2 regions of the Kineococcus sp. NBC_00420 genome follow, and region 2 is predicted to be linked to the other one. Evidence: riboswitches for the same ligand, from Rfam matches in the RefSeq annotation. Region 2 holds a riboswitch; the other holds the start of a gene.
What was found. A riboswitch is a leader RNA that binds a small molecule or an ion and turns the genes downstream of it on or off. The one in region 2 is predicted to bind glycine.

Region 1: linked by a shared signal. The riboswitch ahead of gcvP (aminomethyl-transferring glycine dehydrogenase) and the one ahead of gcvT (glycine cleavage system aminomethyltransferase GcvT) in region 2 are both predicted to bind glycine.

What each region holds. Positions count from the first base shown of each region.
Region 1 is NZ_CP107930.1:5,006,051-5,013,380, forward strand. It holds gene OG218_RS24450 (hypothetical protein) at 46-711, opposite strand; gene OG218_RS24455 (ParA family protein) at 853-1,614, opposite strand; glycine riboswitch at 1,675-1,776, shown strand; gene gcvP (aminomethyl-transferring glycine dehydrogenase) at 1,860-4,733, shown strand; gene OG218_RS24465 (VanZ family protein) at 4,924-5,436, shown strand; gene OG218_RS24470 (NfeD family protein) at 5,636-6,109, shown strand; gene OG218_RS24475 (SPFH domain-containing protein) at 6,109-7,179, shown strand; gene OG218_RS24480 (cryptochrome/photolyase family protein) at 7,236-7,330, shown strand, end outside.
Region 2 is NZ_CP107930.1:2,022,923-2,030,252, forward strand. It holds gene OG218_RS09885 (LysR family transcriptional regulator) at 1-737, shown strand, start outside; gene OG218_RS09890 (L-serine ammonia-lyase) at 718-2,106, opposite strand; gene gcvT (glycine cleavage system aminomethyltransferase GcvT) at 2,137-3,261, opposite strand; glycine riboswitch at 3,306-3,395, opposite strand; glycine riboswitch at 3,397-3,491, opposite strand; gene OG218_RS09900 (tautomerase family protein) at 3,578-3,967, opposite strand; gene OG218_RS09905 (LacI family DNA-binding transcriptional regulator) at 3,993-5,006, opposite strand; gene OG218_RS09910 (Gfo/Idh/MocA family protein) at 5,141-6,361, shown strand; gene OG218_RS09915 (sugar phosphate isomerase/epimerase family protein) at 6,375-7,330, shown strand, end outside.

The sequences.
Region 1 (7,330 bases), 3.0 Mb from region 2:
GGGTTTCCCAGCGAGGTCGCGGCTCTCGTCGTGCGTGGGTGGGGACTAGTCGAGGAGCTCGGCGCGGGGGAGGGCCTGCAGGGCGAAGGGGTCGGTCACCCAGTCGTGGGCGTCGGGCAGCCAGTGCACCGCGGCGAGCAGGGAGTCGGCCCAGGTGCTCAGCAGCTCGTCGAGACCGACGCGCCAGGAGTGCTGGTAGCCCTCGCCGTCCTCGGCCAGCACGATCTGCTCGACGACGGAGCGGCTGGAGCCCAGGCGCACGGCGATGAGTTCCTCGTCGCGGGCGAAGAGGGGCAGCAGGGCCGGCGGGGCGGTGAGGCCGGGACCCTGGCCGCTCGCGCGACGCACGGCCTCTTCCAGGGTCAGGGGAACCCAGCCACCGGGCCCCACCGTCGGAGCGCTCGTGCGGAAGGTGGTGCGGACGGGATCGACACCGTCGACCGCGCGCCACCAGGCCCGGGCACCGCGGGGGATCAGCAGGCCCATCTGGCGTTCCACCGCGTCGAGGTGCGCCTCGCCGACCCCGGGGCGCAGGTGGCTGGCGATGTCCGCACCGCAACGCGTCCACTGGGCGCGCAACCGCGTGACGATGCCGGTGATCCGGTCGGCCTCCGGGTCCGGAGCGGGCACGTGCGGCGCTGCGGTCGCAACCGCCGCTCCGCGGACGGCGCGGACCACGCGGAGACGGTCGAGGGGTGTGTTGGGCGTCACGGAACCTCCTAGGGCCCGCGAAGAGCGCGGGGAAGAACGGGCGGCACCAGCGGGGACGAACCCGGGTAGACCGACTTGCTAGAAACTAGGCGTTCATCGGCGTTCCCGCACCTCGGACGCGGTACGACCCCGCCCGGTTCCCTACGTCGTGCGGAGGATCCGGTCCAGCACCACGTCGAACTGCTCCGCGACGGTCTTCGCCGCCTTGGCCCGCAACGAGTGCAGCGGAACCCCCGCTCCCTGCGACTGCGGCACGGCCACCCGGTCCGGCAGCGGTTCCAGCACCAGGTCGCCGAACATGGCCTGCAGTTCCTCGTAGCGGAAGCGCTGTTCCCCCGAGCGCTGGGTGTAGCGGTTGACCAGGACCCCGACGACCTCCGGGGAGCTGCGCAGGGCACGGACCTCCCGGATCGTGCGGTCGACCGCCGCCACGGAGAAGCGGCTGGCGTCGGAGACCACGAGCACGGCGTCCGCCGCGCGCCACGCCGAACGCGTCAGCCCGTTGAGCGAGGGCGGGGTGTCCAGCAGGGCGAGGTCGTGGTCGTCGAGCTTGCCCAGGGCCCGGCGCAGCGACTTCAGCGTCTCCTCGTCGGCCCCGGGGGTGTCCAGACCCGCGGAGGCCGCGGAACCGGTGAGGACGTCGAGCAGTCCCGGGTGGTCGTCGACCCACCCGCTGGGCGCGACGGCGTCCTCGGCGACACGACGTCTCGGGGTCCGCAGCACGGCGGCGACGTCGTGGTCGCGGTGGGCGCTGACGTCGAGGCCGGACGTGGCGTCCGCCTGCGGGTCGAGGTCGACGACGAGGGTGCTGGTCCCGCGGTGGAGGGCGGCCGAGGCCAGCCCGAGGACGACGGACGTCTTGCCGACCCCACCCTTGGCACTGCAGACGGCGAGGGTGATCACGACGGTCAACCTATCTTCCCGGGATCCGGGATCCCGTCCCGTACGATGGCGGCAGGCCGTTCAGCTCGTGTGGGAGAGACCCTGGTCGGGGAAGAGTCCGACCGCGGCGCCGAAGGGGCAACATCCCCGGAACCTCTCAGGCGGAAGGACCACGCGAGATCAGGCCGCTCTGAAGCACGTCCGCGCCCGCGCGGGTGGGTGACAGACGGGGAGGTACCTGCCCTCAGCGACCTCCGGAGCGTCCCATGACCTCACCCACGCCCGTCCGCAGCGACCTGCCCGAGTTCTCCCCGGAACCCGCCGCCCTGCCGTTCAGCGCCCGCCACATCGGCCCCGACGCCGCCGACGTCGCCCGGATGCTCGAGGTCGTCGGCCTCTCCTCCACCGAGGAACTCGTCGACCGCGCCGTCCCCGCCGGGATCCGCGACGGCGTCCTCGACCTGCCGGAGGCCCTCGACGAGACCTCCGTGACCGCGGCCCTGCGCGTGCTGGCCGGTCGCAACCGCGTCGTGCCGTCGATGATCGGGCTCGGCTACTTCGGAACCCGGACCCCGGCCGTCGTGCGCCGCAACGTCCTCGAGGACCCGTCCTGGTACACGGCGTACACGCCGTACCAGCCCGAGATCTCCCAGGGCCGCCTCGAGGCGCTGCTGAACTTCCAGACCGCCGTCACCGACCTCACCGCGCTCGACGTCGCCAACGCCTCCCTGCTCGACGAGGCGACCGCCGCGGCCGAGGCCATGACCCTGGCCCGCCGGACCTCCAAGGCCCCCGCCGGGGCCGTGTTCGCCGTCGACGCCGACGTGCTCCCGCAGACCCTCGCCGTGCTGCGCACCCGCGCCGTGCCGCTGGGCGTCGACCTCGTGAGCGTCGACCTCGACGCCGCGGACCCGCTGGCCGTGGTGGGCGAGCGCGGGGTGTTCGGGGTGCTCCTGCAGTACCCGGGGACCTCCGGCCGGGTCCGCGACCTCGCCGCCGTCGTCGCCGACGCCCACGCCCGCGGTGCGATCGCGATCACCGCGGCCGATCTGCTGGCGCTGACGCTGCTCGTCGCGCCGGGCGAGTTCGGCGTCGACGTCGCCGTCGGTTCCAGCCAGCGCTTCGGCGTCCCGATGGGTGCCGGTGGCCCGCACGCCGCCTACATGGCCGTCCGCAAGGGCCTCGAACGCTCCCTCCCCGGGCGCCTCGTCGGCGTCTCCGTCGACGCCGACGGCAACCGCGCGTACCGCCTCGCCCTGCAGACCCGCGAACAGCACATCCGCCGCGACAAGGCGACCTCCAACATCTGCACCGCCCAGGTCCTGCTGGCCGTGATGGCCGGCTGCTACGCCGTCTGGCACGGCCCGGAGGGTCTGCGCGCCATCGCCTCCCAGGTCGCCCGCCGGGCCGCGGCGCTCGCCGACGCCCTGCGCGCCGGCGGGGTCGAGGTCGTGCACGAGGCGTTCTTCGACACCGTCCTGGCCCGCGTGCCCGGCCGCGCGCAGGCCGTGGTCAGCGCCGCGCTCGAGGCGGGGGTGAACCTGCGCCTCGTCGACGCCGACCACGTCGGGCTGACCGTCGACGAGACCACCTCCGAGGCGCACGTCGCCGCGGCGCTGACCGGTTTCGGCCTGGCCCCGACGGAGGCGACCGCCGAGGCGGCGCTGCCCACCGCGCTGCGTCGCACCAGCGAGTTCCTGCCCCATCCCGTCTTCGAGCGGCACCGCTCCGAGACGGCGATGCTGCGCTACCTGCGCACCCTCTCCGACGCCGACTACGCCCTCGACCGCGGCGCGATCCCGTTGGGCTCCTGCACCATGAAGCTCAACGCGACCACCGAACTCGAACCGATCTCCTGGCCCGAGTTCGCCGACCTGCACCCCTACGCCCCGGCCGACCAGCTCGCCGGCACCGCCGAACTCTCCGCCGACCTCGAAGGCTGGCTCGCCGAGGTCACCGGCTACGACGCCGTCTCGTTGCAGCCCAACGCCGGGTCCCAGGGCGAGTTCGCCGGTCTGCTGGCGATCCGCGCCTACCACCTCGCCCAGGGCCACGGTGAGCGCACGATCTGCCTCATCCCCTCCTCCGCCCACGGCACCAACGCCGCCAGCGCCGTGATGGCCGGGTTGAAGGTCGTCGTCGTGCGCTGCGACGACGCGGGCAACGTCGACCTCGACGACCTGCGCGCCAAGGTCGCCGAGCACGCCGACGACCTCGCCGCGCTGATGGTCACCTACCCCTCGACCCACGGCGTCTACGAGGAGTCCATCCGCGAGGTCTGCGGACTCGTCCACGACGCCGGCGGCCAGGTCTACGTCGACGGCGCGAACCTCAACGCCCTCGTCGGCCTCGCCCGGCCCGGCAAGTTCGGGGCCGACGTCTCCCACCTGAACCTGCACAAGACGTTCTGCATCCCCCACGGTGGCGGCGGCCCCGGCGTCGGACCCGTCGCGGTCCGCTCCCACCTCGCCCCGTTCCTTCCCTCCACCGCCCCCGACGGCGACGGGGTCGGGATGGTCTCCGCCGCGCCCTACGGCTCCGCCGGGATCCTGCCCATCCCGTGGGCCTACCTGCGCCTCATGGGCCCCGACGGGCTGCGCGCCGCGACCGTCCAGGCCGTGCTCTCCGCCAACTACGTCGCCACCCGGCTGCAGGAGGCCTTCCCCGTCCTCTACCGCGGTCCCGGCGGGCTCGTCGCCCACGAGTGCATCCTCGACCTGCGCCCGATGACCAAGGCCACCGGTGTGACCGTCGACGACGTCGCCAAGCGCCTCATCGACCACGGGTTCCACGCCCCGACGATGTCGTTCCCCGTCGTCGGGACCCTCATGGTGGAACCCACCGAGAGCGAGGACCTCGCCGAACTCGACCGGTTCTGCGACGCGATGCTCGCCATCGCCGCCGAGGTTCAGGACATCGCCGACGGGCGCTGGGCCGTCGAGGAATCGCCGCTGCGCCACGCCCCGCACACCGCGGTGTCCCTCGTCGGGGAGTGGAACCACCCCTACTCCCGCGAGGAAGCGGTGTACCCCAACGGGATGAACCCCCGCTCGAAGTACTGGCCCCCCGTCCGCCGCATCGACGGAGCCGCCGGCGACCGGAACCTCGTCTGCTCCTGCCCGCCGCTGTCTGAGTACTGAGGTCTCAAGCCCGCGGGGTCGGGGCGGGCGGACCGCGCGGGACAGGTGCGCCGGATACTCCGTTCGCGCGATCGGGTGCACCTCGTTGGTCTGGGTGCACCGGCGCTCACTTCGGACATCCGGCGCACCTGTCCCGCCCGGACCGCCCTCCGTGCACCAGGAGCGGCTCGACCAGAGGTAGGGGAGCGGTGTGGGCTGGTTGCCGACGTTGCTGGTCGAGCACTCCGCGCTGGTGCCGCTCGGGGTGCTCGTCGTCGTGGTGGGGTCCGGCGCGCTGGGCTGGGTGGGCCGGAAGAGCCCACGCGTGCTGGGTTGGCTGGTCGGCCTCACGTTGCTGGGGGTCCTGGCGGTCACCCTGGCCCCCGACGACCGGGGGCGGGTGCGCGAGGTCACGTGCGAGGTGGGGGTCGACTTCCCGTCGTGGGGGAGCAGCGAACTGTTGGCCAACGTCGCCCTGTTCGTGCCGGTGACGGTGTTCGCCGTGGTGCGGTTCCGCCGCCCGGTCCTCGTGGCTCTCGGCGGCATCCTGCTGTCCGCGGTCATCGAGGGCACCCAGGCGCTCGCCGTCGTCCTCGGCCGCTCCTGCACCACCAGCGACTGGGCCATGAACACCGCCGGCACGGTGCTGGGCGTCGGAGTCGGGGCAGCCCTCCTCGTGCTGGACCGCACCCGTGCGGGTCGTGCAGGAGCCGCACCCAGGTGACGCCGAAGGGTCGCCAGGGGGTACTCCCGCTGGATGTCCGAAGTGAGCGCTGATGCAGCCGTCCGACCTGGTGCACCCGCTCGCGCGAACGGAGTATCCGGCGGGAGCACCCCCTGACGACCCGGACGAGGACCTGCCCCCGGGTCCCAGCCCAGCACCACGGAGGGTTGGTAGGGTCCCCGGCGAGGGGGTGATCACGATGGAGTTCCTGGACGCGCTGCTGGACCGCAGCTGGTTGCTGTGGGTCGCGGCGGCCCTGGTCCTGGGGATCCTCGAGATCACCGCCATCGACCTGGTCTTCGCGATGCTCGCGGGCGGGGCGGTGGCGGGGGCGATCGCCGACGCGGTGGGGCTGTCGTTCGTCCCGCAGGTCCTCATCGCGGCCGTCGTGGCCGGGTTGCTGCTGGCGACGATCCGGCCCGTCCTGCTGCGCCGCCTGCGGATGCCGCCCACCGGGACGACCGGCTCGGCCGCCCTCGTCGGGCGCTCGGCGATCGTCCTCGAACCGGTCACCCTCCGCGGGGGCCTGGTGAAACTCGTCGGGGAGACGTGGTCGGCTCGGTCGACCGGTCCGACGTTCGCCGCGGGTGACGACGTCGTCGTCACCGCGATCGACGGGGCCACCGCGGTCGTGGGGCCGCTCGCACCACTCAGTACCACCGAGGAGAACTGATGGACAACGTCGTCACCCTTGTCGTGCTCGTGCTCGTCGTCGTGTTCGTGGTGACGGTGATCGCCCGCACGATCCGGATCGTCCCGCAGGCCACGGCCGTCATCGTCGAACGGCTCGGCCGGTACTCGCGGACGCTGGAGGCGGGGCTGAACATCCTGGTTCCCTTCATCGACAAGGTGCGGGCCAACGTCGACCTGCGTGAGCAGGTCGTCTCGTTCCCGCCGCAGCCGGTCATCACCTCCGACAACCTCGTCGTGAGCATCGACACCGTCATCTACTACCAGCCGACCGACCCGAAGTCCGCGACGTACGAGATCGCGAACTACATCCAGGGCATCGAGCAGCTCACCGTCACCACGCTGCGCAACGTCATCGGGTCCCTCGACCTCGAGCAGACCCTGACGAGTCGCGACCAGATCAACGGTCAGCTGCGCGGGGTCCTCGACGAGGCGACGGGTCGGTGGGGGATCCGCGTGAACCGCGTGGAGCTCAAGGCGATCGACCCGCCCGCCAGCGTGCAGGACTCGATGGAGAAGCAGATGCGCGCCGAACGGGACAAGCGCGCCGCGATCCTCACGGCCGAGGGTTTCAAGCAGTCGCAGATCCTGACGGCCGAGGGTGAGAAGCAGTCCTCGATCCTGCGGGCCGAGGGTTCCGCCCAGGCCGCGATCCTCGAGTCGCAGGGGCAGGCGAAGGCGATTACCCAGGTGTTCGACGCCATCCACCGCGGCGACCCGGACCCGAAGCTGCTGGCCTACCAGTACCTGCAGATGCTCCCGAAGATCGCCGACGGCAGCTCGAACAAGCTGTGGATCGTGCCGAGCGAGCTGAACGACGCCCTCAAGGGTTTCGGGAACATGTTCACCGCCCACGGCGGTGACTCCTCGGGTTCCGACGGGTCCACCGGGTCCCGGGCGCCCCGCCCCGCCGCCCCGGAGCCGGCGACGGGTTTCGACGAGGTCGTCCTCGAGGACCCCGCGCAGGCGTTGAAGCGGGCCCGCGAGGAGGCCGCCGGGGCGGCCCGTGACGCCGAGGGCGTCACCCGGGAGACGCACCTCCCGGGGAACTGACGGGTCCCGCCCCGCTTCGGCGTGCCGGGCGGGCGTCGCTCTCCCAGAGTGGACGAGTGGACGTCGCCGCGCAGGAACTGCCCGACCGCTCGCCGGACACCCGGCGGTGGTTGTTCGCCGATCAGCTCGGCCCGCACTTCCTCGACGCCCC
Region 2 (7,330 bases):
TGCCGGAGGCCCGACGGGTGCTCGCCGGGGTCTCCGAGGCGCGCTCGGCGGTGCTCGACGCCGACGGTGGACCCTCCGGGCCGCTGGCCGTGGGCGTCGTGACGACGATGCACCCGGTGGACCTGCCCCTGCTGCTGCAGCGGTTCACGACGGCGAACCCCCGGGTGTCGGTGTCGATGCGGGTCTTCGCCGACGGTTCGCGGGGTCTGCTGCGCGCCCTCGTCGACGGCGAGCTGGACGTCGCGTTCCTGTCCTGGCCGTTCCGGCCGCCGGCGAGCGTCGTGCTGCGTCACCTCGACCGGACCGCCTTCCGGTTGCTGCTGCCCCCCGGGCACCCGCTGGCCTCCTCGGCCCCGGTGGAACTGGCGGACCTCGCGGGGGACCGCTGGATCGACGGCCCGCCGGGTTTCGCGAACCGATTGCAGGTCGACGCGCTGTTCGCGCGGGTCGGCGCGACGCGACGGGTGGTCCTGGAGGTGCCGGACGTCTCGACGTTCCCCCGCTACGTCGCCGCCGGTCTCGGCCCGGCGTTCGTGCCGGGTTCGGTCCCCGTCGGGGCCGGCTGCCACGAGCAGCCCGTCGCGGGTGAGCCGCTGAGCTGGACGTTGTCGCTGGCGACCTCGCGTCCCTCCCCCGAACGTCCCGTGCGCAAGGCCGTCACCGCCTTCGCCGAGGCCGTCGACCGCCACGTCCGCCGTTCCGCGCCGGCCCCGGGGGTCAGCACTCGGGGACGTTGACCCCGACGGTGGGGCGGCCGATGACGGTGAGGGCGAGACCGCCGAGGGACGTCTCCTTGTACTCCGAGCGCATGTGGGCACCGGTCTGGCGCATCGTCGCGATGGCGGTGTCCAGGCTCACGACGTGGCTGCCGTCACCGCGCATCGCGGTGCGGGCCGCGTGGATCGCGGTGGTCGCGCCGACGGCGTTGCGTTCGATGCAGGGGATCTGGACGAGCCCGCCGACGGGGTCGCAGGTGAGGCCCAGGTGGTGCTCGACGGCGATCTCGGCGGCGTTCTCCACCTGTTCGGGCGTTCCCCCGAGGACCTCGGCGAGACCGGCGGCGGCCATCGCGCTGGCCGAACCCACCTCGCCCTGGCACCCGACCTCGGCGCCGGAGATGGAACCCGTCTCCTTGAGGATGATCCCGATCCCCCCGGCCGCCAGCAGGAACCGGACCGTCCCGGCGTCGTCGGCGCCGCGGACGAAACGGCGGTAGAAGTGCAGCACGGCGGGGACGATGCCCGCGGCGCCGTTCGTCGGGGCCGTGACGACCCGGCCGCCGGCGGCGTTCTCCTCGTTCACCGCGAGCGCGAAGAGGCTGACCCAGTCCATCGCGTGCAGGACGTCGGCGGCGGTGTTCCCCTCCTCGGAGAGGAGTTCGCGGTGCAGGCGCGGGGCGCGGCGGCGGACGCCGAGCCCGCCGGGGAGGGTTCCGTCGGTGACGAGGCCGTGGTCGACGCAGGCGGCCATGGCGGCGAAGATGTCCAGCAGCCCGGAGTCCACGTCGTTCCCGGAGCGGAGGCTCTCCTCGTTGCGGCGCACCAGGTCCGCGACCCCGAGGCCGGTCGAGCGGCAGTGGTCGAGGAGTTCCTGGGCACTGCGGAAACCGTGCGGCAACCCTGCCCCGGTCCCCACGACGGGTTCGCTCGCGTCCAGCGGGTGGTCGCGGACGAAACCCCCACCGACGGAGTACGACGTCCGTTCGGCGACGACGTCACCGGCGGCGTCGCGGGCCGTGAACACCATGCCGTTGGGGTGGGCGGGCAGCGAGGTCCGGCCGATCAGGCGGACGTCGCCGTCGAGGTCGAAACCCACCGCGTGCCGGCCGAGGACCCGCAGTTCACCGCTGCGCCGGATCTCGTCGAGGAGCCCGGCCACGGCGTCGGGGTCGATGAGTTCGGGCCGTTCACCGAGCAGTCCCAGGACGACGGCCCGGTCGGTGCCGTGTCCGCGCCCGGTGGCCCCCAGCGATCCGTAGAGATCGATGGTGACGGAGACGACCCGTTCCAGCGCGGCGGTTCCCTCGAGGTGCTCGGCGAAGGCGAGGGCGGCGCGCATCGGGCCGACCGTGTGCGAGCTCGACGGGCCGATGCCGATGGAGAACATGTCGAAGACGGACAGCGGAGCGCTCACGACTCAGCGCTCCCGACGGTAGAAGGGCAGCGCGACGACCTCGACGGGCAGTTCGGAACCGCGGACGTCGACGGCCAGCGCGGTGCCGGGGGCGGAGAGCGCGGCGTCGACGTAGGCCATCGCGACGGGGTAGCCGAGCGTGGGCGACAACGCGCCACTGGTGACCTCTCCGACCGGGTTCCCGTCGGCGACGACGGCGTAGCCGGCACGGGGAGCCCGGCGCCCCGATCCCTTCAGGCCGACCAGCACCCGGGCGGGTGCGACCTCGGCGAGTCGTCGCAGCGCCTCGAGCCCGACCGGTCCCGGGTCCTTGTCCAGCTTCACGACGCGGCCGAGGCCGGCGGCGAACGGGCTGGTCTCGCGGGTCAGTTCGTGGCCGTAGAGCGGCATCCCCGCCTCCAGGCGCAGGGTGTCCCGGCAGGCCAGCCCGGCGGGGACCCCACCGTGCTCGCGGGCCGCGGACAGCAGCGCGTCCCAGACGGTGACCGCGTGCTCGACCGGGGCGAACACCTCGAAACCGTCCTCCCCGGTGTACCCGGTGCGCGCGAGCAGCACGGGGACGCCCAGCAGGGTGGCGGACGCGCTGCGGTAGTAGCCGAGCACGTCGAGGTCGACGTCCACGAGGGGTCCGAGGATCGCCACCGACGCCGGCCCCTGCACCGCGACGAGGGCCCAGCGGGCGGTCTCGTCGGCGACGTGGACGTCGAAGGGGCGACACCGGTCGGCGATGGCCACGACGACGGGTTCGACGTTCGCGGCGTTGGCGACGACGAGGAACTCCTGCTCGCCGAGGCGGTAGGTCACGAGGTCGTCGACGATCCCGCCCTCGTGGTCGACGAGCATCCCGTAGGCCGCCCGGCCGATCGGCATGGTCGAGGCCCGCCCGACGAGGGCCGCGTCCAGCGCCGCTCCCGCCTCGGGGCCGGTGACCCGGATCTCCCCCATGTGCGAGAGGTCGAAGACCCCGGCGCGCTCGCGGACGGCCTTGTGCTCGGCGAGGTCGGAGGCGTAGCGCAGCGGCATCTGCCAGCCGGCGAAGTCGGTGAAGGAGGCGCCGAGCGCCGCGTGGACGTCGGCGAGGGGCGTGCTCGTCGGGCTGACCGTCGCGCTGCTGACCTGGGTGTTCACCGGGCTCCTCTCGTCGCGACCGCGCGGTGCGGTCACGTGCTGGACCCCCTCTGTCGCGGAACCTGAGAGCTTCACCCTGCGGGGCAGGGCTTTCCCCGTCGGTGAGGACCCAGGGGTCCTGCTTTCCAGAGCGGCCTGCCCGTGGCGGTACGTGGACCTGAGAGGTTCCGGGGTGGTTGCTCCTTCGGTGCCCACCGGTGGGACCGGTGGGGCTCTCCCGCCCGGGGGAAGCGGCCGTGTGTTCAGTTGTGCTGGCCGTCAGCGTGGCACACGACCGCCCCCGGGGACCAGCGCCGCCGCGTCCCGCCGCGCCGGGTCAGAGCTCCCCGGTGAGGAACTGGGCGCGGCCGTGACCGAAGGACCAGTCGGCGTCGGAGTTCTCCACGACCGAGACGACGACGTCGGAGGGTGCGGTCCCGCAGCGGGTGCGCAGCTGCTCGACGAGCAGACGGTAGAACGCCTCCTTCTGCGCGCGCGGGCGGGGGCGACTGGTCACCTGCAGCACGACGACGTCGCGGGTGCGCTCGATGCCGAGGCCGGTGTCGTGGACGACGAGCTCATCCTCGGGGTGCTGGTGGACGACCTGGTACCGGTCGCCGTCGGGGACGCCGAACGCCTCGACCACGGCGGCGTGGGCGGCGTCGAGCAGGGTACGGACCTCGTCGGGGCGACGGCCGGCGACGAGGTCGAAGCGGAGCAGGGGCACGAGAACCTCCGGATATTTTGTCCTGTCATTCTGACATGACTGGACCGGTCGTGTCCCGCACCACCAGCCGCGGGACGAGGACGACGTCGGCGGGGCCCGGATCGTCCTCGCCGTCCAGGCGCCGCACAGCCGCCCGCACCGCGCACGCCGCCTGCCCCGCCGCGTCCTGGCTCACCGACGTCAGCCGCACGTGCCCCAGCCGGGCCAGGAGGCTGTCGTCGTAGCCGGTCACCGACACCCGCCCGGGGACCGCGATCCCGTCCCGCAGGAGGACGTCGAGGACGCCGAGCGCGATCCGGTCACTGGCGGCCACCACCGCCGTCCCCGTCCACCCCCCACCCAGGACCCGCCGGGTGGCGGCGGCCCCGCCCTCCTCGTCGAAGGCCCCCTCCACGACCCGCCCGCGCACCCCGGCGGCCTCGACGGCGGCCTCGAACCCGGCGCGGCGGTCGGCGGCGATGTCCCCCGCGCCGCCGGAGACGTGCAGCAGGTCCCGGTGACCCAGGCCGACCAGGTGCTCGACCAGCAGCCGCGTCCCGACCTCGTCGGAGGCACGCACGACGTCGGGCCCTGGCGACCCGGGGTCCGCGAGGCGCGGGCGCCGCCCCAGGACCACGACGGGCACGCGTCGCCGCAGCTCCATCAGCTCCGCACCGGGCAGTTCCGGCCCGAGCAGCAGCAGCGCCTCGCAGCGGGAGTCGAGCAGGGTCTCGACCGCCGCCCGCTCCCCCCGCGTGCGGGTCACCGCGGCGAGCACGACGTCGTAGCCGGCCTCCTCCGCGGCGTCCTGCAGCTCCTCGACGAGCTCGGCGTGGAAGGCGTTGCGGACGGCCACGGTGATCCCGAGCAGGCGGGTGCGCCGCAGCGCGAGGCTGCTCGCCGCGCGGTCGGCGCGGTACCCGAGGTCGGCGGCCGCCCGCAGCACGCGGGCGGCCGTCTCGGCGCTGGGCCCCGGCGCCCCCCGCAGGGCGAGGGACACCATGCCCTTCGACACCCCGGCCCGGGCCGCGACGTCCTTGATCGTGGGTCGAGCGGACACCGGACTCCCTTCCTGGCCCGCTTGACAACGGCGGACGGTCGAACCGATTCTAGCGGCAGTCGTTCAAACCGGTTTGAAAATCACGTCGCACCAGTGCCGGTGCCGACCCGCGACCCTCCCGAGAGGCCCGCCCGATGCCCCCCACCTCCCCCACCCGCCCGATCGGCGTCGCCGTGATCGGCGCCGGGATGGCCGGCCGCGCCCACCTCGCCGGCTACCGCGCCGCCTCCACCCTCGCGGGTGGTTCCTACGGCGAGGGCCTGCCGCCGGTCCGCCTGGTCGCCGTCGCCGACGCCCACGAACCGTTCGCCGTGGCCGCGGCGCAGCGCTACGGCTACGAGCGCGCCGAGACGTCCTGGCAGGCCGTGGCCGAGGCCGACGACGTCGACGCCGTCAGCGTCGTCGTCGCCAACCACCTGCACCGCGAGATCGTCGAGGGTCTGCTGGCCGCGGGCAAGCACGTCCTCTGCGAGAAGCCGCTGGCCCCCTCGGTCACCGACGCGGAGGCGATGGTCGCGGCCGCCGCCCAGCACCCGGACCTCGTCGCCGCGGTGGGTTTCACCTTCCGCCGCTCCCCCGCGATCAACGCCCTGCGCGAGCAGGTGCTGAACGGTCACCTCGGGACCGTCCGCCACTTCAACGGCCACTACTGGTGCGACTACGCGGCCAACCCGAACGCCCCCATCAGCTGGCGCTACCAGGGCGGTCTGGGGTCCGGTGCGCTCGCCGACATCGGCAGCCACCTGGTCGACCTCGGTGAGTACTTCTGCGGGCCGCTGGAGTCGGTGCGGGGGACGGTGTTCTCGCAGGTGACGACGCGCCGGCCGAAACCGGTCGGCGCCGTCGTCGGGCACGCCCTGTCCGAGGTGAGCGCCGAGTTCGAGGACGTCGAGAACGAGGACCTGGCGACGTTCACTGCGACCTTCACGAACGGAGCGACCGGGACGTTCTCGGTCTCGCGCATCGCGCACGGCCTGCCCAACGGACTGGGTTTCGAGATCTTCACCGAGCACGGCGCGGGGGCCTTCGACCTCAACCGCACCGGTGAGTTCACCATCGCCGACTCGACCGCGCCCGGCGTGGTCAACGGCTACCGTCAGGTCCTCGTCGGCCCCGAGCACCCCTACGTCGCCGGTGGGCTCCCGATGGACTTCGGCGGCGTCGGGCACGGGCAGAGCGACTTCTTCAGCTTCCAGTGCCGCGCGTTCCTCAACGAGGTCGCCGGCGGCGTCGGCTCGCCGATCGGCGACCTCCCCGTCGTGCCGCCGATGGCCCACGGCCTGCACAACCTGCGCGTGCTCGAGGCGGTCACCCGGGCCGCCGACGGCACGGGCGAACCCGTCCCCCTCGACTGAGAGAGAGCAGACCGTGAAACTCGGCGTCTACAACGCGATCCTGCACGACCGATCCCTGCCCGAGGCGCTGCAGGTCGTCGCCGACCTCGGCCTGCAGGGCATCGAACTGAACTCCGGCGGGTTCCTGCCGCCGGTCCACATCCCCACCTTCGACGACATCCTGGTCAGCGACACCGCGCGTGACGAGTTCCTCGGGACCTTCGAGGGCACCGGGGTCTCGATCGCCGGCCTGAACTGCAACGGCAACCCGCTGCACCCGAACCCGGTCATCGGCGACCAGCACGCCGAGGACGTCCGCCGGTCGATCCGGCTGGCGAACCGCCTGGGCCAGCACCGCGTCGTCACCATGTCGGGGCTCCCCGGCGCCGAACCCGGGGCGACCCGCCCCACCTGGGTCGTCAACGCCTGGAACTCCCGCGACCTCGACGTCATCGAGCACCAGTGGAGCGTGGCCGCCCCGTTCTGGAAGGAGATCGACGCCCTCGCTCGCGAACTCGACGTCAAGGTCGCCCTGGAACTGCACCCGCAGAACGCCGTCTTCAACCCGGCGAACCTGCGCGAACTGCTGGAACGCACGGGGGCGACCCACCTCGGCGTCGAACTCGACGCCTCGCACCTGTTCTGGCAGCAGATGGACCCCGTCGCCGTCGTCCGGGACCTCGGTCCACTGGTGTTCCACGCCGCGGCCAAGGACGTGCGGATCAATCCGGCCGCCGCGGTCTACGGCGTGCTGGACAACCGGTTCCGTCGCCTCGACCCCGCCGAGGACCGCACGAACCTCGGGGGCGACGAGTGGGTCAACGAGTGGCCGAAGGAGTCCGCGTGGGACTTCGTCGCCCTCGGCAGGGGCCACGACACCGCGTTCTGGGCCGAGTTCCTGCGCGCCCTGCACGAGGTCGACCCGGACATGGCCGTGAACATCGAGCACGAGGACACCTCCCTCGGGCGGATCGAGGGCCTGGAGGTGGC